Regions from separate parts of the Arthrobacter sp. CDRTa11 genome, predicted to be linked through region 2. Evidence: riboswitches for the same ligand, from Rfam matches in the RefSeq annotation. Region 2 holds a riboswitch; each other region holds the start of a gene.
What was found. A riboswitch is a leader RNA that binds a small molecule or an ion and turns the genes downstream of it on or off. The one in region 2 is predicted to bind thiamine pyrophosphate.
Positions count from the first base shown of each region.

Region 1: another riboswitch for thiamine pyrophosphate. It lies ahead of F8G81_RS21985 (ECF transporter S component); the one in region 2 lies ahead of F8G81_RS14245 (bifunctional hydroxymethylpyrimidine kinase/phosphomethylpyrimidine kinase).
Region 3: another riboswitch for thiamine pyrophosphate. It lies ahead of thiO (glycine oxidase ThiO); the one in region 2 lies ahead of F8G81_RS14245 (bifunctional hydroxymethylpyrimidine kinase/phosphomethylpyrimidine kinase).

Region 1 covers NZ_CP044532.1:4,809,226-4,815,414, reverse strand. The annotation lists gene F8G81_RS22000 (FAD-dependent monooxygenase) at 1-1,470, opposite strand, end outside; gene F8G81_RS21995 (hypothetical protein) at 1,659-2,162, shown strand; gene F8G81_RS21990 (heme-degrading domain-containing protein) at 2,184-2,726, opposite strand; TPP riboswitch at 2,784-2,925, shown strand; gene F8G81_RS21985 (ECF transporter S component) at 2,993-3,643, shown strand; gene F8G81_RS21980 (ABC transporter ATP-binding protein) at 3,643-5,226, shown strand; gene F8G81_RS21975 (energy-coupling factor transporter transmembrane component T family protein) at 5,223-6,017, shown strand; gene F8G81_RS21970 (hypothetical protein) at 6,058-6,189, opposite strand, start outside.
Region 2 covers NZ_CP044532.1:3,166,625-3,172,813, reverse strand. The annotation lists gene F8G81_RS14255 (vitamin K epoxide reductase family protein) at 1-545, opposite strand, end outside; gene F8G81_RS14250 (Rne/Rng family ribonuclease) at 1,002-4,409, shown strand; TPP riboswitch at 4,675-4,772, shown strand; gene F8G81_RS14245 (bifunctional hydroxymethylpyrimidine kinase/phosphomethylpyrimidine kinase) at 4,755-6,189, shown strand, end outside.
Region 3 covers NZ_CP044532.1:3,600,873-3,607,061, forward strand. The annotation lists gene F8G81_RS16185 (TetR/AcrR family transcriptional regulator) at 1-612, shown strand, start outside; gene F8G81_RS16190 (DUF3107 domain-containing protein) at 664-888, shown strand; gene F8G81_RS16195 (hypothetical protein) at 949-1,251, shown strand; gene F8G81_RS16200 (4a-hydroxytetrahydrobiopterin dehydratase) at 1,329-2,006, opposite strand; gene F8G81_RS16205 (thiazole synthase) at 2,074-2,892, opposite strand; gene thiS (sulfur carrier protein ThiS) at 2,897-3,133, opposite strand; gene thiO (glycine oxidase ThiO) at 3,130-4,464, opposite strand; TPP riboswitch at 4,456-4,574, opposite strand; gene F8G81_RS16220 (thiamine phosphate synthase) at 4,602-5,417, shown strand; gene F8G81_RS16225 (RNB domain-containing ribonuclease) at 5,529-6,189, shown strand, end outside.

The sequences.
Region 1 (6,189 bases), 1.6 Mb from region 2:
GGCCGTTGCATCCCCAAGGCCAGATTCTGTTCCGTTACCCACCCAGGCCACGTGCCCGTCCGGCCGGATCAGAACGGCCGACGGGGCAGGGATCTCCCCGAGCACCGGCAGCTCCCAGGAGCCGTTGTACCGGGCATCAACCAACTTCAGCCAATCCGGCCGGGGGACAGTGTCAAAGGCGCCCGGCACACCGAGATTCAGCAACAGAGGCCGCGCGTCGTGCAGCAGCGAATAGACCGTCAGTGGCCCATCCTGAGTGGAAAGGTCGACGTCCGGGATCCGACGTCCTAGAAGCGCATGTCCCTCGCCGAGGCTGTAATGGACGTCCAGGCCGGACTGCATCCCGGCGAACCGCTTGCGAGGCTCCTCCATTGCGAGGAGCTCAGAAATAACCTCGCCTGCTGCCTTGATCCGCGGGTCCGGGCGGCGGAGCGCGGTCTGGGCCATGGTGTTGCGCAGCACCCGGGCAGCCACGGGGTGGCGCTCTGCGTGGTAGGTGTCCAGGAGCGTTTCTGGCGCCCGCCCCTTGACCACCAGTCCCAGCTTCCACCCGAGATTCACCGCGTCCTGTACCCCGAGATTAAGGCCCTGTCCGCCGTCGGGTGCATGCACGTGCGCGGCATCGCCGGCCAGCAGGACCCGCCCGGCGCGGTAGGCAGCGGCCTGCCGGGTCATGTCTGTGAACCGGGAAATCCAGATCGGGCTGTGGGCCCCGTAATCGGTGCCGCAGGCGGCTTTCAGCGCCGTTTTGAGATCCGCCAGTTTTGGTTCCGTTGCCGGGCCCACGTGTTCCTCTGTCACCATGACTCCCACCGGTCCGGTGTCCGGGTAGACAACTTTGCCGTCCACGATTTCGTACTCCCGCCGGCCAAAGGAGTGGATGCCAAAAGCATTCTGGTGGACGCCGAACTCCGGCTTTCCGGTCATCTCCACCTCGGCAATGAGGGCGCTGGTGGTTGGATCCCAGCCCGGGAAATCGATGCCGGCCGCTTTACGGACCAGGCTCCGGCCGCCGTCGCACCCCACCACATAGTTTCCGCGCCGGATCCGGCCGTCTGCGAGGTGGAGGTCGACGCCGGAGTCATCCTGCGCGAGGCCTGTCACCTCTTCGCCGCGGTACACGGTCACAGCCAGCTCCTCCACCCAGGCTGCCAGCAGGCGTTCGATATGGTTCTGCCACAGGCCAAGTCCGTAGGGATGGCGGGTGGGAAAATCGCTGATATCCAGCCGCGTAGCCGCGAACCCGGCCACCTGGGCCACTTGCCCCGCGGAGATGAACCGTTCGGCGATGCCACGCTGATCCAGGACTTCGATGGTCCGGGCGTGTAGGCCGCCCGCCCGTGCCCCCGCAAGGTACTGGCTGGAGCGCCGTTCCACAATGGCCGCATCAACTCCAGCCAACGCCAGCTCCCCTGCCAGCATCAACCCCGTCGGGCCCCCGCCCACGATCAGGACCTCATGCTCACTCATAGCCGTACTCCCGTTCTCCTTGTCGAAGCCTCTGCGATTATCCTGCCCCGACCAGGCCTTGCGGCAAGCCCCACCCCGGGCGATACATTGGAAATGGAGGGAGTGCGCCATACCCGCAAAGCCATGGCAGGGCTCAGCCCCCGTGTGCCGGACGCTAAGCTGATGGCACGGCCACCGAAGGGGGATTCATGCGTCGCCGTATGACATTCATTGTTGTTGCTGCCATCTTCATTGGAGCTGCCACGGGATGCGCAGAACCCGCCAGCCTCGACCTGGACGCGGCGCAGACCACCGTGGAGTACAGCTTCCGCGATAGTTCCGTCCCGCCCCCTTATCACCGCAGCTACGTCATCAAAGCTTCGGAGACGGAAGCCAGCATCACTGTTGACTCCTACGGGGACGTGCTTCGCCAGGAAACAGCCGCGATGCCGGCTGAAACATGGGCCAAGGTCCTTGAGTCGGCGGAAACCCTGCCCCGGCGCACCCACAACATGCGCACACCAAAACCGGGCTGCGCGGGCGGCACTGGTTCAAGGATCATGGTCCGGGACTCCGGCCGGGAGCAGTACTCAAAGTCGGTAGAGAACTGCGGTGGCGGATCAGACCAGCCGTTGAGGGAAACGACGGCACCCCTTGAAGACCTGTTTGACATGAATGACCTGCTCAAAGAGTCATTTGGCGAGGAATATTAGGAGTGCGGAACTGCCCCGAGGCTACTTCGGCTGCATCGACGCAAGGATTTCCCGCAGAGCCTCGACCACCAGGTCGTGGTCCTGCTGCTGGGGCAACCCGGACACCGTGACGGTGGCCACCGCGCCCACACCGGCCACATACAGCGGGAAGGAGCCGCCGTGCGCGGCGTACCGGGACTCGTCGAACCAGCCCTGGTCCTCGATCCGGCCGCCGTGCCGCCGTCCGCGGAGCCCCACCAGCAGGGACGGGACCTCATAGCGGGCGGCCGTGCGCTGCTTCGCCCGGATCCAATGTTCGTTGTCGGGTGTGGCCCCGTCCAGGGCCACGTGGAAAAGGACCTGTTCGCCCTTGGTGATATCGATGGCGATGGGCAACCGCCGGCCCTTGCCCAGTTCCACCAGGAGCAGTCCGAGGTTGAGGGAATCGTCCCTGGTGAATCGCGGGAACTGCAGCTCACTGATCTCGGCCTCGATCCGGGAAATCAGCGCCTCGAGCGATCCTTCCGGCTGGCTAACGGCGGAGTCGGGATCAAACACTGTCACAGGGGAGGATTCGGCAGTCATGGCCCACAATCTACCCCGCCCGCGGTGTAAACTGGACCACGCCCACAAGGGCAGATTTATTTACGACAGGGGAGCGCCGCCGTCGGGCATCACTGGCTTTGCCAGGGAACCGCAGGTGGGCGCTGAGAGTGCGGACAGCCGCAGACCCTCGAACCTGATCCGGTTAGTACCGGCGCAAGGGAGTCGAGTTCTCGAAGTGTCCGGCAGGGCGGCCGATGCCGCGCGCCGGGGTGCACTTTCCCCTCCTGTTCCTCAGGAGGACCATTATGACAACTGCAACAATCAAGAAGACCGGCAACACCTGGCGTGTGGTGGACATCGTGGTGGCCGCCCTCATCGCCATCACCGGCGGCGTGATCTTCTGGGCCTGGTCCCAGGGCGCCGGAATTGTCTCCGCCCCCATGAACGCCGTCTACCCGCCGCTGACCGGCCTGATCGCCGGTGGCTGGATGATCCCGGCTGTACTCGGCATGCTCATTATCCGCAAACCGGGCGCTGCCATCTTCTGCGAAACCGTGGCCGCCACGGGCGAGCTCATCATGGGATCGCAGTACGGCGCCACGGTGCTGATCTCCGGACTCCTGCAGGGCCTGGGCGCCGAACTGGTGTTCTTCCTGCTCGTCTACGGCAACTTCAAGTTCAAGTCGTTCCTGCACCAGAAGTTCAACCTCATCGCCGCGCTGCTGGCCGGTGCCGCCGCCGGGCTCTTCTGCGGCCTCAACGACTCCTTTATGCCGTGGGGCTGGAACGTCACCTATGAAGCCGGCGACAAGCTGGCCTACATCCTGTTCTGCACCCTCTCCGGCGCCATCATCGCCGGCGCCCTGTCCTGGATCGCCACCCGCGGCCTGGCCAAGACCGGCGTCCTGAGCTCCTTCGCCTCCCGCAAGGCCGCTTCGGAGCCCGTCTTCAACTAATGACAGCTCCCGACGCCGGCGCTTCAGCTGCGCGGCCCGCTTCAGTTTCCGCCCGGGGCTGGGGCTGGCGGCACGCCGGCCGCTCCACACCCGCCGTCCGGGGACTCGATCTGGAGATCGGCCCCGGCGAGCGGGTCCTGCTCCTGGGCCCCTCCGGCGCAGGCAAGTCCACGCTCCTGCACGCCCTCGCCGGTGTGCTGGGGGATGAAGAGGACGACGCCGACGAGTCGGGTTCGCTGCTCATTGACGGTTCGGCTCCGCGGGAGCGGCGGGGCCGGGCCGGGCTGATGCAGCAGGATCCGGAAACGCAGGTGGTGCTCTCCCGGCTTGGTGACGACGTCGCCTTTGGCGCCGAGAACCTGGCGGTGCCCCGGAAAGAGATCTGGCGGCGCGTCCATGAAGCACTTGAGGACGTGGGGCTCCGGGGTTCCGGCGGGCAGGATTCAGCCGGGCAGGCTTCCGGCGGGCTGCCGCTGGACCACCCGACGTCGGCCCTGTCCGGCGGGCAGAAGCAGCGCCTCGCGCTGGCCGGCATCCTGGCTATGCGGCCGGGGCTGATCCTGCTGGACGAACCGACCGCAAACCTGGATCCCGACGGGGTACTGGAGGTCCGGGACGCGGTGGGCCGCTGCCTGGATAAGACCGGCGCCACCCTGGTGGTGGTGGAGCACCGCGTTTCCGTCTGGAAAGACCTGGTGGACCGGATTGTGGTGCTGCAGCCGGGATCTGACTCGGCGTCCGCAGTCCTGCTGGACGGGCCTCCGGACCAGGTGCTTGCAGATGCCCGGGACATGCTGGCCGGCGCCGGCGTCTGGGTGCCCGGCTACGTCCCTGCCACGCGGGCCCGTAGTTCGCCGGGTTCGGGCGGACTTCTGCTGGCCGCCGAGGAACTGGCAGTGTCCCGCGAACGGCCCCGCCGCCGCGGCTTCACGACCATTGCGCCGGTGCCGGTCCAGCAGGGGATTTCCGCGCAGGTCCGCGAGGGGCGCGCGCTGACCGTGACGGGCCCCAACGGCTCCGGGAAATCCACGTTCGCGCTGACGCTCGCCGGGCTGTTGGCCCCTGTCCGCGGAAAAGTTTCTGCCACTGTGGAGCTGAGCCGCGGCGCGGGGATCGATCCGTTCCGCTGGAAGGCCAATCAGCTGATTTCCCGCGTGGGCACCGTGTTCCAGGAGCCCGAACACCAGTTCGTCACCGGGCGCGTCCTGGACGAGCTGATGTTCGGTCCCCGCCACCTGGGACACGGCGAGGAGCGCGTCGACGACCTGATCGAACGGCTGCGCCTGACCCACCTCGTTGAGGCCAATCCGTACACCCTCTCCGGCGGTGAAAAGCGCCGGCTCTCCGTGGCAACGGTGCTGGCAGCCCACCCCAAGGTCCTGGTGCTGGACGAGCCAACGTTCGGCCAGGACGCCAACACGTGGGCGGAACTGGCCTCGTTCCTTTCCGAACTGCTGGACGCGGGAACGGCAGTTGTCTCTGTGACCCATGACCAGGAGTTCAGCGCGGTCCTGGGCGGAACAGAGCTGCGGCTTGGCCCTGCCTCCCAAGGCGACGCGCGGCTGGAAGCGGGTGCCGCATGAGGACGGCCCTGAACCTCCGCGGCAACCACGCTCTCCTGACCCGCGCCAATCCACTGGCGAAGTTTGCGGCCGTCTTCCTGATCACGCTCGTGCTGGCGCTGTCCATTGACTGGGTTTCCGCCACCACGGCGCTGGTTGCCGAGCTTGCGCTCTTTCCCTTGGCCGGACTGACGCTGCGCGTCCTGTGGCAGCGGGCCTGGCCCCTGATTCTCGCCGCGGCCGTGGGCGGCTGGAGCACATCGATCGTGGCAGCGGACAGCGGTGCTGTACTGCTCGACGTTGGGATCTGGTCCATCAGCGAGGGTTCACTTCAGTTGGGGATCGGATTTATGCTGCGCGGCCTGGCCATTGCGCTGCCGGCCATCTTGCTGATGACCTGCACGGATCCGACCGACCTCGCCGATGCGTTGGCCCAGAAGGCGAAGCTGCCGCACCGTTTTGTCCTGGGCACGCTGGCCGCCATGCGCCTCGTGGGGCTCATGGCGGAGGAATGGCAGACCATTGGCATGGCGCGGCGTGCGCGCGGTGTCGGCTCGCAGGGAAGTCCCCTCCAAAGGCTGCGTGCCACATTGGGCCAGAGTTTTGGCCTGCTGGTCCAGGCAATCCGGCGCGCTTCCCGGCTGGCGGTCACCATGGAAGCCCGCGGCTTCGGCGGCGGGCAGCGGACCTGGGCCCGTGAATCCACCTACTCCCGCCTGGATGTCTGGGTGCTGCTGGGCGGAGTTCTCATTGCCGCGGGTGCTGTGCTGGCCGCGGCGGCCTTGGGGACTTGGAGCTTTGTCTGGCGCTAGCCTGGGCTATCGGGGCCCGCAGCCGAATGGCAGGCCCGCCTCAGGTGCAGGAATAGTTGTAGTCGTAGCCGCCGTACACGAACTGGGTCAGGGTGACTTTGCCGCCGGCCGTGAGCGGGGGCCGCGAACAATTGGCCTTTGCTCCGCGTTCCGTGCTTGCTCCGGCCAGCCA
Region 2 (6,189 bases):
ATGGCGCCCTGCGTGATGTTCCGGACTGTCACCCAGACGAACAGGGGGATCATGGCAGCCCAGACCACCATGCAGAACGGGCACAGGATGTGGATTTCATACAAGGCCTGGAACCACAGCCACACCACAAACGCAAAGCCCAGCGTCACGCCCGCCTGGAGTCCCAGCCAGTACCAGCGGGCAAAATTGGCGCCGGCCAGCAGGGCCATGCCCGTGGTGATGATGACCGCGAAAGCGACGATGCCAATGAACATGTTGGGGAACCCGAACACGGAGCTTTGCGGCGTCTGCATTACCTGACCGCACGAGATCCACGGGTTAACGTCGCAGACAGTGGTGTGGTTCGGATCCTTGAGTACCTCGAGCTTTTCCAGCACGAGGATTCCGGAAGCCAGCCAGCCGATGGCCCCGGTGATGACCAAAAGCCAGCCAAACGGCCGGTTTCGGGCCATGGGTGGCACGCCAGCGTCCGTGATGGGTTCCGGCGCTGCCACGGCGGCTGAGGCCGGGCTTCCGGCGCCCCTGGCAGGGGAGATACTGGGCATGGTTCGTTGCGTCCTTTGCATCGGGTGCTCCTTGCCCTGATTGTAACGCCGGCGGCTGGGGACGGGACTCAGCCTGCAGAACCAGCCACTGACCGGATGCGGTTGCCTCCGCCGTCTTCGAGCCGGTGTGTGAGAGAATGAACGTGGCTGGAGACCGACCCACATTCGGACTCCGGTCCGGTGGCTTGTTCCCAAGACCGCCAATGATGAGCAGGGCAGGCATCGGATTCTCTGATCCGGCTTCCCGCAATTCCATTGGTCGGCACCTGGTTGTGGCGTGTAGAACAACGGGTTTTCAGAACACAGCCGACGGCTCCCACGGGCTGCCGCACCCCACTGCCGGTGCGAACCTGGGAGTATCCACTTGACTTCTGTCAATGCCTGCGGGTTTTGACAATATGTGCCCCAATGGGTGCCGGATGTGGCGGTACGTCAGGGGCAGGAGTGTTGCCACATATGGAAAATGAACAAGTCCTAGCCGTTAACGACAATGCAGCAGTTAGCGATGACGCGGGAGCCCCGGAAGCTCCGAAGAAAGCCACCAGGACCCGGCGGAAGGCTGCCCCGGCAGCAAGTGAGGCCATGGAGACAGCCGTGGCGGACGCATCCGCAACGGGCGCCCCGTCGGCGGACGCACCTGTCGCAGAGGCCCCGGAAGCCAAGGCGCCTGTCCGCCGCACACGCGCCCGCAAGAAGGCTGACACAGCAGAGCCCCTTCCTGCCTTCGCTGTAGAGGAGGCCGGCACCGTCGTGAATGATCAGCCTGCCGCCGCCCAGCCTGACCCGGAAGCTGCCGCTGCTGGTCCCGACGCCGAAGCCGAGGCGAAGCCTGTGCGCCGTCGCCGTGTTGCCACCCGCAAGATGTCCGCCGCCGAGCCAAGGTCCGCAGCCGAGCCACTGTCCGCCCCGGCGGCCGAACCCGTGGCCGCCGAAGAAGAAACGTCCGCAGGTCAGGAAGTCGCTGCTGAAGACGCCGCTGCCCCCACGGACAGGGAGCTTGAAACCGCACCAGAGCCTGAAGCCGCACCGGCACCCGAGCCGGCAGTGGAAGCCAAGGCCGAGGAAGCAGCACCGGCCGCCAGCCCCTTTGGATCGCTTTTCCTGGAGCCGTCGCCCACGTCTGTGCTGTTCCAGGCCCCGGACCTGAGCACCGTGGTCCGCCAGGCTCCTCCTGCTCCGGCTGCAGCTGTGGAAGAAGCAGAGGACGACGACGCCGAGGACGGCTCCGGCGATGACGCCGGCATCCGCGGCCGGCGCCGCAGCCGTGGCCGCCGCGGACGGAGCCGCACCGGCGGCCGTGACCTTGAGGGTGATAGCGCCGAAGGCGCCCAGGACAGCACCGCGGACGACGCCGATGAAGAGTCTGCCGGTCAGGCTGAAGAGGGCGTGACCTCCCGCCGCCGTCGCCGTCGCCGCCGCGGTGAGCAGGACCTCGAACTTACCGGTGGCGGGGACGATGACCCGCCCAACACAGTGACCCGTGTCCGTGCTCCCCGCGCCGTTACCGAGCCGGTAGTCAACAACCGGGTGACCAGTGTCAAGGGCTCCACCAGGCTCGAAGCCAAGAAGCAGCGTCGCCGGGAGTCCCGCGACACTGGCCGCCGCCGCACCGTCATCACCGAGGCCGAGTTCCTTGCCCGCCGGGAGTCGGTGGACCGGCAGATGATCGTCCGCCAGCGCGACGACAGAATACAGATCGCAGTGCTGGAGGACGGCGTCCTGGCTGAGCACTTCGTCTCCAAGACGCAGCAGGATTCGCTGATCGGCAACGTCTACCTGGGCAAGGTCCAGAATGTGCTGCCGTCCATGGAAGCAGCCTTCGTTGACATCGGACGCGGCCGCAACGCCGTGCTCTATGCCGGCGAAGTGAACTGGGAGGCCGTCAACCTCGAAGGCAAGCAGCGCCGCATCGAGAACGCGCTGAAATCCGGAGATACCGTCCTGGTCCAGGTCACCAAGGACCCCGTGGGCCATAAGGGCGCACGCCTGACCAGCCAAATCTCCCTTCCAGGCCGCTACCTTGTGTACGTGCCCGGCGGATCCATGACCGGAATCTCACGCAAGCTGCCCGACGTCGAACGTAACCGCCTCAAGCGCATCCTGAAGGACCGGCTCCCGGAGCACGCAGGCGTTATTGTCCGCACCGCCGCCGAGGGCGCGTCCGAGGAGGAGCTCACCCACGACATCAACCGGCTGCGGGCGCAGTGGGAGGGCATCGAAGGCCAATCCACGTCCACCAAGATCCTCGCCCCGGAACTGCTGTACGGCGAACCGGACCTCACCATCAAGGTGGTCCGCGACGTCTTCAATGAGGACTTCTCCAAGCTGATCGTCTCCGGCGAGGAGGCCTGGGACACCATCGAGGCCTACGTCACCTATGTTGCGCCTGACCTGGTGGGCCGGCTGGAAAAGTGGACCAAGGATCAGGACATCTTCGCGGCCTGGCGGATCGATGAGCAGATTCACAAGGCACTGGACCGCAAGGTGTTCCTGCCGTCGGGCGGTTCCCTGGTGATCGACCGCACTGAAGCCATGACAGTGGTGGACGTCAACACCGGCAAGTTCACCGGCAGCGGCGGAAACCTTGAGGAAACCGTCACCAAGAACAACCTGGAAGCGGCCGAGGAAGTTGTCCGCCAGCTCAGGCTCCGCGACATCGGTGGCATCATCGTCATCGACTTCATCGACATGGTGCTGGAGTCCAACAGGGACCTGGTGCTGCGCCGGATGGTGGAGTGCCTGGGCCGCGACCGTACCAAGCACCAGGTGGCCGAGGTCACCTCGCTGGGCCTTGTCCAGATGACCCGCAAGCGGATGGGTACAGGGCTTCTCGAAGTCTTCGGAGAGCAGTGCGAGGTCTGTGCCGGCCGCGGCATCGTCACCCACGATGATCCCGTGGAGCACCGCCGGGCCAACATTGTTGCCGCCGAGCACCACGTACAGCGCTCTGACAGCCGCCCGGACGCCCAGCGCCCGGAACGGACGGACGCCCAGCGGACCGAAAACCAGCCGGGCGCACGTCCGGACCGCAAACGGCGCCGCGGACGGGGAGGCCAGCCGCTGGACGTGGCTCCGGCTGCACCCATCCAGATCCACACGGTCCACCCCGATCCCAGCGACGCCGAGCGCCATGCCAAGGCTGAGGCCACCAGGGCGGCTCTTGCCAACATTGCGGCCGCAGCACACGCGGCGCACCTGCACGACGACGAGGCGGCCCAGGCTGCCGCCCGCGGAGTTCAGGCACAGGCCTCCCCGGAAGCAGAGCAGGCCACGCCTGCTGCAGTGCCCGAGCGGCACCAGCCTGACACGTCAGGCCGACCTGCGGCCGTGCTGACATTCGGCGGTGAGCAGGTGGTGCTGCCGTTCGTGGAGCACGCCGAGGACCAGGCACAGAAGCCGGCGCTGACACTGGACCGCCTGGCTGAGGCATTCGCCCACCTGGGCGAGCCCGCTCCGGCAGAGGAACGCCTGCAGGCTGCCCTTCCGCAGGCGGAGCCCGAACGTGTCCAGGCGGAGCAGGCCGGGCGTGAGCAGGCCGGGCGTGAGCAGGCCGGACGTGAGCAGATCCAGGCGGGACGTCCTGCCCGCCAGCCGGAGCCCGCGGTGGAGGAGAAGGACTACTCCGACCACACGGCTGAGCAGTCACGCTCCCGCCGCCCGCGCCGTAACAGGAGCGCCAGCCGTGCCCAGGGTGCTGCCAACGCCACCTCGGTGGAACACCACGAAGGTACGCACACAGCGCCGGAAGGACACTCGCATTCGGCCAAGGCCCCGGAGCCGGCGAAGGTTGCCACGGGGGACCGGACGGCCGGAGCCGAGGCTCCGATCATTTTGGGCGTAGGAGTGCCGGCGTCGGAACTCTAACAGCAGGGTTCTAAGAGCAGGAGCTGCTGGCAGCAGGAGCTTTGCTCGGCGGAGCCGCGCTGTCGGGATGCCCGGCTGGGCCGTGATTTCTCACGGCCCAGCCGGGCATTCGCCTTTAAGGCACTCGCCTTTTATGGCACTAGCCTTTATCTGGCATGCGTTCTTAACAGGGGGCTGCAGTCGGGGGTATCCACGGAGGGAACAGCACTGGACGCAGCCCCGGCGTCACCTTTAACAGGGATTCCACCCAAAAACGCTACGCTGGGTGACTGACACGGGGTGCCGCGCAGAAGGCCGGCTGAGATCCACACCCGTTGAACCTGTCCGGCTAGCACCGGCGAAGGGATGTCTTCTTTGTCGTCAACATCAGTCCTGCCTCCAGCAGCGCCCGCATCAGCAACAGCAACATCAACGCAATCCACCCTGACGCAGCCCCAAGCGGCCGGCGTCCTGCGGGACATCCCACGCGTCCTGTCCATCGCCGGTTCCGATCCCTCCGGCGGCGCCGGCATCCAGGCCGACCTGAAAAGCATTGCGGCCCACGGCGGCTACGGCATGGCTGCCATCACCGCCCTCACCGTCCAAAACACCCAGGGTGTCCGTGCCGTGCACGTTCCCCCGGCCTCGTTCCTGGCCCGGCAGCTGGATGCCATCAGCGACGACATCACCGTTGATGCGGTCAAGATCGGCATGCTCGGTGATGCCGACGTGATGACTGCTGTGCGCAGCTGGCTGGTGAAGGTGCGCCCCGCCGTCGTCGTCCTGGATCCTGTGATGGTGGCCACCAGCGGGGACCGGCTGCTCGCCGAATCGGCTGAGGCTGCGCTTCAGGGGCTTTTACCGCTGGCGGACCTGATCACCCCGAACCTGGCGGAACTGGCGATACTTCTTGGCGAGCCGCAGGCGGGAAGCTGGCCCGAGGCGCTGGAGCAGGGCCGGCGGCTGGCCGCCGCCACGGGTGCCACGGTCCTGGTCAAGGGCGGCCATCTCGACGGCGGCGATTGTCCGGATGCCCTGGTCAACACCGGGGGAGTGCTCTCTGAGGAAGTGGTCGTAGTGCCAGGGGCAAGGATCCGCACCCGCAACAGCCACGGCACCGGCTGTTCGCTGTCCTCGGCAATGGCTACCACGCAGGCACGGCTGGGCGATTGGGAAGCCTCCCTGCGCCAGGTGAAGCCTTGGCTTGCCGCCGCGCTGGAGGCTTCCGCCGAGCTCGAGGTTGGATCGGGCAACGGGCCCATCCATCATTTCCATCACGTTCAGCAACCACAGCCGGGGCCGGCAGATGCCGGACGGACACCTCCGGCGCCGGGGGACTTCGCCGACGTCCTGTGGGCAGCAGCGGCGCCGGACCTTGAGGCCATCTACGGACTCGAGTTCATCCAGGACCTTGCAGACGGCAGCCTGGCCGAAAAGCACTTCGCCTACTATCTCGCCCAGGACGCCACGTACCTGAACGGCTATTCCCGGGTGCTCGCCCGTGCCAGCGCCCTGGCCCCCACCGAGGCGGAGCAGCTGTTCTGGGCCAGGTCTGCCCAGCAGTGCCTGGAGGTTGAGTCCGAGTTGCACCGCAGCTGGCTCAGCACCAGGACCACGGAGACGGTCCTGGGTCCTGTCACCAAGTCTTATGTCGATCATCTGCTCGCTGCCTCGGCTTCAGGCAGTTATGCGGTGCTGGTGGCCGCAGTGCTTCCGTGCTTCTGGCTGTATGCGGAGGTGGGCAAAACGCTTCACGCAGAATTCCTGGCAGCGGGCGAACCGGCTGCCCACCCGTACGCCG
Region 3 (6,189 bases), 430 kb from region 2:
GTGCGCAGCGCCGGTCAGCGGTCCGCCAGGCTTCCCCGTGATGAGCGCCGCGCGCAGCTCCTGACAGCCGCCCAGGAAGTCTTTGTGGCCAATGGCTACCACGGCGCGGCGATGGACGAGATAGCCGAGACGGCGCACGTCAGCAAACCGGTGCTTTATCAGCATTTTCCGTCGAAACGGGAACTGTACCTGGCGCTCCTGGACAGTCACTTATCGGCCCTGACCGACCTCATGCTGGGAGCCCTCAACTCCACCACGGACAACGATGAACGCGTGCAGGCCGTGATGCGGGCCTACTACCGCTTCATCGCCAGCGATGACCAGGCCCACCGCCTGGTCTTTGAATCGGACCTCATCAACGACCCCGATGTCAGCTCCAGGCTGGAGACTTTCAACAAGACGTTCGCGGATGCCGTGGCCCGGGTCATCGCCGAAGACACCAAACTGCCTCATCTGGAAGCGCAGCTGCTGGGCCGCGGCCTGGCCGGCATGGCGCAGGTGAGTGCCCGTTACTGGCTGGAAACGAACGGAAACCTTGACCTCGACGTCGCCAGTGACCTGATCTACCGTTTAGCTTGGCGCGGAATCTCTCGCTTCCCCAAGGAAACCTAGACTACAAATAAGAGAACACCCTGAAACTTTGATTGGCTGGGAGGCCCCGCTTTGGAAATTAAGATCGGCGTACAGAACATTGGCCGCGAAATTGTGCTTGAGTCAGCCCAGGATGCTGATGCTGTGGCCAAGGTCGTCGAAGAAGCCATCAGCAAGGGCAGCGAGCTTCGCCTCAAGGATGACAAGGGCCGCGTCATCATCGTCCCCGGCAATGCCCTCGGGTATGTGGAGATCGGCGCTGAAGAGTCCCGCCGGGTGGGATTCGGCCAGTTCTAGCAGCCTGTCCGGCCAGAAAAGCCTTTCAAGGCGCCAGTTGCATTTTTGACGAGGAGATCCATGCTTTCGCTCACCATCGTTGTCCTGGCCACTACGGCCGCAGGCTTTATTGTCTGGGCCAATGACAAGCGCCATGCCAAGTATGGGATGGGGCTGCCCGCCGGGGTTGCCGTTACCGTTGGTGCACTGAGTTGGATCATCTTCATGACAGCGGGCTTTGGCTACCAGCCGGGCCTGACCTGGATCCCGTGGGTCATGCCCGTCGCGCTTGGCACCGCGGCAGCAGTAGCGGTGGCCGTATACCTCGGCAGGACCCGCGCCCGGCACGACACCATGAGGCTGACGGCGGCGCTCAAGCTGTAACGGTGCGGTTCCCGCTGACAATCTCGCCGGCATTTCCCGGCCTGGCCTGAGATCAGGCTTGGCCGGGGATGCCGATTTCAGGCCTGGCCTGGGATGTCGGGCTGGTAGCCTTCCTCGGTACACAGGCACAGCCTGTTTCCCTGCCTGTCCGTGACTACCACCCATTCGGGTGCGTAGTCACGGTTCATTAAGGCTCCGGTGGCCGCGGTTTTCTCCAGGACGGGTCCCGATTCGGCCTTGCTCCGGTAGACATCAACATGGATCCGGCTGCTGTTCGGCGTGGGAGTCTCCTGGAACCACACACTGGGCCCGCGCCCGTAGGGATCCACCAAATCGTTTCCTGGGGTCTTTTTATAGCCCAGGGCCACCCGCCACACCTCTGAGATTTCTGTTGCATCCACGGTGTCGATCGCCAGTTCTACAGTCCTGTAGAGGGCCGGCTCCGCCTCTGCCCCCACGTCCTCAGCCGCGGAACTCACTGCCGCGGCAGCCCTGGCGTCACGCTCTGTCACGTCTCCGCCGGCGTCGTGGGACGTGAAGCGGATGAACACCCGGTTGTACCGCCAGTCAAGGTCCGGGTGGTGGTTCTGCTCTTCGGCAATGCGTCCGACGGCGGCAATCAGCTCCAGTGCGGCGGCCGCCGTCGGCGCTTTGTAGACGGTGACCAGTGCCCCCTGGCAGTAACGCCAATCCGGGAGCCCGGTAAGGGCCTCATCAACCTGCGCCCTGGTGAGTAAGTCTTCCTTGCCGGCCACTGCTGACTCCTAGGCTCGTCCTGTCAGCCCGGCCCCGGCGCTGGCCGCCCCCTGCCTAGGGAACGACCTAGAGGAACTCCGCCCGGCCTTCCATGGCCGACGACGCCAGGGCGTGCTCACGGCGCGGAATCCTGCCGGCCGCTTTGGCCAGCCTACCTGCGATAACGGCGTGTTTGAAGGCCTCCCCCATCAGCGCCGGGTTCTGCGCCCGGGTCACGGCGGTGGCCAGAAGCACGGCGTCACAGCCCAGCTCCATCGCGAGCGCCGCGTCAGAAGCGGTGCCGATGCCGGCGTCGAGAACCACAGGAACCGAAGCGCGGGAAACGATCAGCTCAATGTTGTGCGGATTGAGGATCCCCAGGCCGGTACCGATCGGCGCTCCCAGCGGCATGACGGCTGTGGCTCCCAGGTTCTCGAGGCGCAGGGCCAAGACGGGGTCGTCGTTGGTGTACGCGAACACTTTAAACCCGCGGTTGACGAGCTGCTCCGTGGCGTCCACCAGTTCAACAGCATCAGGGAGGAGCGTCTGTTCGTCGGCGATGACTTCGAGCTTGACCCAGTCGGTCTCCAGGGCTTCGCGGGCCAGTTCGGCGGTCATGACGGCATCGCGTGCGGTGAAGCAGCCCGCCGTGTTGGGCAGGACACGGATGCCGTGGTCCACCAGCAGCTGGAACAGCGATCCCGACTCGGCAGGTGAATAGCGGCGCATCGCCACGGTGGTCAGCTCGGTCCCGGACGCAAGCAGGGCAGCGCCCAGCCCGTCCAGGCTGGGCGCGCCGCCGGTTCCCATGATGAGGCGGGATCCCAGCGCGACGCCGTCAATGATCAGTCTGTCCGCGCGCCCTGGTTGGTGGTTCAGCGTGCTGATGCTGCTGGTTTCTGTCATGGTGTCAGCCTCCCTGGACTGCTGTGACCAGTTCCACGTCATCACCGTCGGCGAGCGCCGTGACGTACCACTGGCTTCGGGGTACTACTTCTGAATTGTGCGCCACGGCCACGCCGAGCTTCTTACCGTCCGTCGCCTGGCCGTCGGCCGCCAGCGGCCGGCCGGTGATTTGGCTGACAAGGGTGGTGATGGATGCGCCGTCGGACACGGCGTGCTGCAAGCCGTTGAGGGTGATGTTCATACTGATTCCTTTTCTTGGTCGATGGCAGCTTCTGGGCCGATCGCGTCATTCGCGTGAACCTGCGCGGCAACGGAAACGGGCGCGGAAAACCTGGCCGGGCTGAAGGGCAGCCAGCGCGGATCCGATGTGCCGTCCATCAGGTCCCGGCAGATCACGGCAGCGGCGGGGGCTAGGAGTACTCCATGCCGGAAGAAACCGGTGGCGATGATCAGCCCACCGATGTGTTCTGGGCGTCCCGGTACGTTGACCCGGCCCAGCAGCGGAGCATTGTCCGGTGTCGCGGGGCGGGCCCTGGCTGTCATTTCCACAAGTTCCAGCTCGGCCACCGCCGGCACCAGGACCTGGGCGTCACGCAGCAACTGGTAGACGCCGCCGGCGGAGACAGCGCCATCGCCGGCATCGGACAGGGAATCCTCGCGCTGGGTTGCCCCGATCACCACTGTGCCATCCTGCCGCGGGACGATGTACACGGGCACGCCCCGGACCAGCCCGCGGATGGTGGACGTCACCAGCGGCCGGACATGTGGGGGGACGGCAAGCCTGAGGATGTCGCCATACACCGGCCGGAGGGGCAGGCGCAGGCCCTGGGGCAGGTTTGACAGGGATCCAGCCTGCAGCCCGTTCGCCACTACGGTTTCGCCGGCCAGCACCGTGCCGCCATCCGCCAGCAGCACTCCGCTGACGTTCCCGTCCTTCCAGAGGAGCGATGTGGCCTTTTGGGCAACCGCGAACCCTTCGCCCGCCCCTTCGACGGCGGTTCCGGAACCTGGCCGGTGTGCAGCCAGGACTAGCCGCAGGCACGCCAGGAGCTTCCGTGGATCAACCTGGTGGTCGGCGGGGATGTCCAGTGCGCAGGAAATGGCCGGGCTGAGGAAGGCCTCCCGGGTCCTCGCCTCCCGGACGGTGAGGGGTTCCACGTGCAGTCCGCTGGCCTGCTGGACCGTTCGGAGGTCCATCAGTGCCCGGCGGTCCGCCGCATCCGCGCCGACGGCGATGGTCGGCGTCGGCATATAGCCCGGGTCCAGGGCCGCCAACCGGGCGAGATCCGCCGCAAAGGCGGGCCACAGGGCTGACGATTCAAGCATCAGCTCCAGGAGGTCCTCCTCCTGGTAATGCAGTTCGCTCACCGGCGCCAGCATGCCGGCAGCCGCCCAGCTGGCCCCCGATCCGGGGGCGTCGTCGATGACCACCACGGACCGGCCGGAGCGCCTCGCTTCCCACGCGATGCCGTGGCCTATGACTCCGCCACCGATCACTGCAACATCTGCACGCAGCACAGCAGGCGGTGCAGCGGGTGCAGGACCCCGGGCAGTTCGGGATGGGGGGATCATGGTTTCCTTCCCTACGCCGGTACTAGCCGGATCAGGTCAAGCGGTCGGCTCTGACGCCCTCTCAGCCCGGCGCTTTATGACAGCTGCCGCGGGCTCCCGCAGTACCAGGCCAGTTTAGAGGAACTACGCTGGTTTCCATGAATACCGCCCTTTCCAACAGCACTGCCTCCAACAGCACGGCAATTTCCAGCGCACCAGGCACCGCACCCGCCGCAGACACCGCCGGCGGCTTCAGCAGCGCGCGGCTGTACCTGTGCACGGACGCACGCCGGGACAAGGGCGATTTCGCCGATTTTGTGGATGCGGCGTTTTCCGGCGGCGTTGACATCATCCAGCTTCGAGACAAGTCCATCGAGGCGGCGGAGGAACTGGAACTCCTGGAGGTGCTGAAGGCGGCGGCCCGCCGCCACGGCCGGCTCTGGGCAGTCAACGACCGTGCGGACGTCGCCCTGCTGTCCGAAGCCCCCGTTTTCCACATCGGGCAGAAGGACCTCCCGCTGGCATCAGCGCGCCTGCTCCTCGGGGACCGGGTCATCGGACTGTCCACCCACAGCACCGGGCAGATTGACGCCGCCATCAGCGCTGGCGCCGCCGCCGCGGGCACAGGCAAAGAGACGGCAGTCCAGCAGGCAGGCACCGAAGCCCCCTTTGCGGCGGGGCTGGATTATTTCTGCGTAGGACCCGTCTGGGCCACTCCCACCAAACCCGGCAGGGCCGCCGTCGGCCTTGACCTTGTGTCTTACGCAGCGCGTGCCGTCAGCGACGCCGGCTCCGTCCCTGGTGCCCGGCCGGTGCCCTGGTTCGCCATTGGCGGCATTGACCTTGGCAATGTTGAACAGGTTGTCCAGGCCGGCGCCAGCAGGGTGGTGGTGGTCCGCGCCATCACCGATGCCCCGGACCCGGCTGAGGCTGCGGGTGCCCTGGTTCGCGCCTTGGATGCAGGGGTGTCCTGAGCCCCGTTTGAGCCCTGCCTGGGCCTTTATCGGCGCATCGTCCGCGCCGTCACCACCCGTTGAGGGCCTGTTGCGTGCACTCAAGGCCAAAATCGGGCTAACCTGAATTTCGTGTCACATCATCGCCTGGCTCCCAACGTCCACGAGCTGACAAACGCCCTCGCGGAGGCCCTGAGCGCGCTGCGGACCGAGCTGGAACTGCCTGGTCCCTACCCCGAGGAAGCAGTGCGGGACGCGGAGGCGGCCGTGGCTGCACTGGAGCTGCCGGCAGTTGACCTGACCGACGTGGAGTTCCTGACCGTTGATCCGGAGTCGTCCACGGACCTTGACCAGGCACTGTTCATCGAGCGCGCCGGTGATGGCTACCGGGTCCTGTACGCGATCGCTGACGTTCCTGCCTTTGTGATCCCGGGCGGCCCCCTGGATGCCGAGACCCGCCGCCGGGGGCAGACGTTCTATGCCCCGGACGGGCGGATTCCGCTGCACCCGGAGATCATCAGCGAACAGGCCGGCAGCCTCCTCGCGGGCCAGCTGTGTGCCGCCTTCGTATGGGACTTCGAGCTTGATCACGCAGCCAATGTCGTTTCGGTGGGTTTGCGCCGGGCCCGGATGCGCAGCCGCGCCAAACTCAGTTACAAGGGCGCCCAGGCGGAGATCGACGCCGGAACGGCCTCCCCCGTCCTGCAGCTCCTCAAGGAGGTGGGGCTCAAGCGGGTTGAGTTGGAGCGCATGCGCGGCGGAGCCAGCCTGAACATGCCCGAGCAGGAAATCG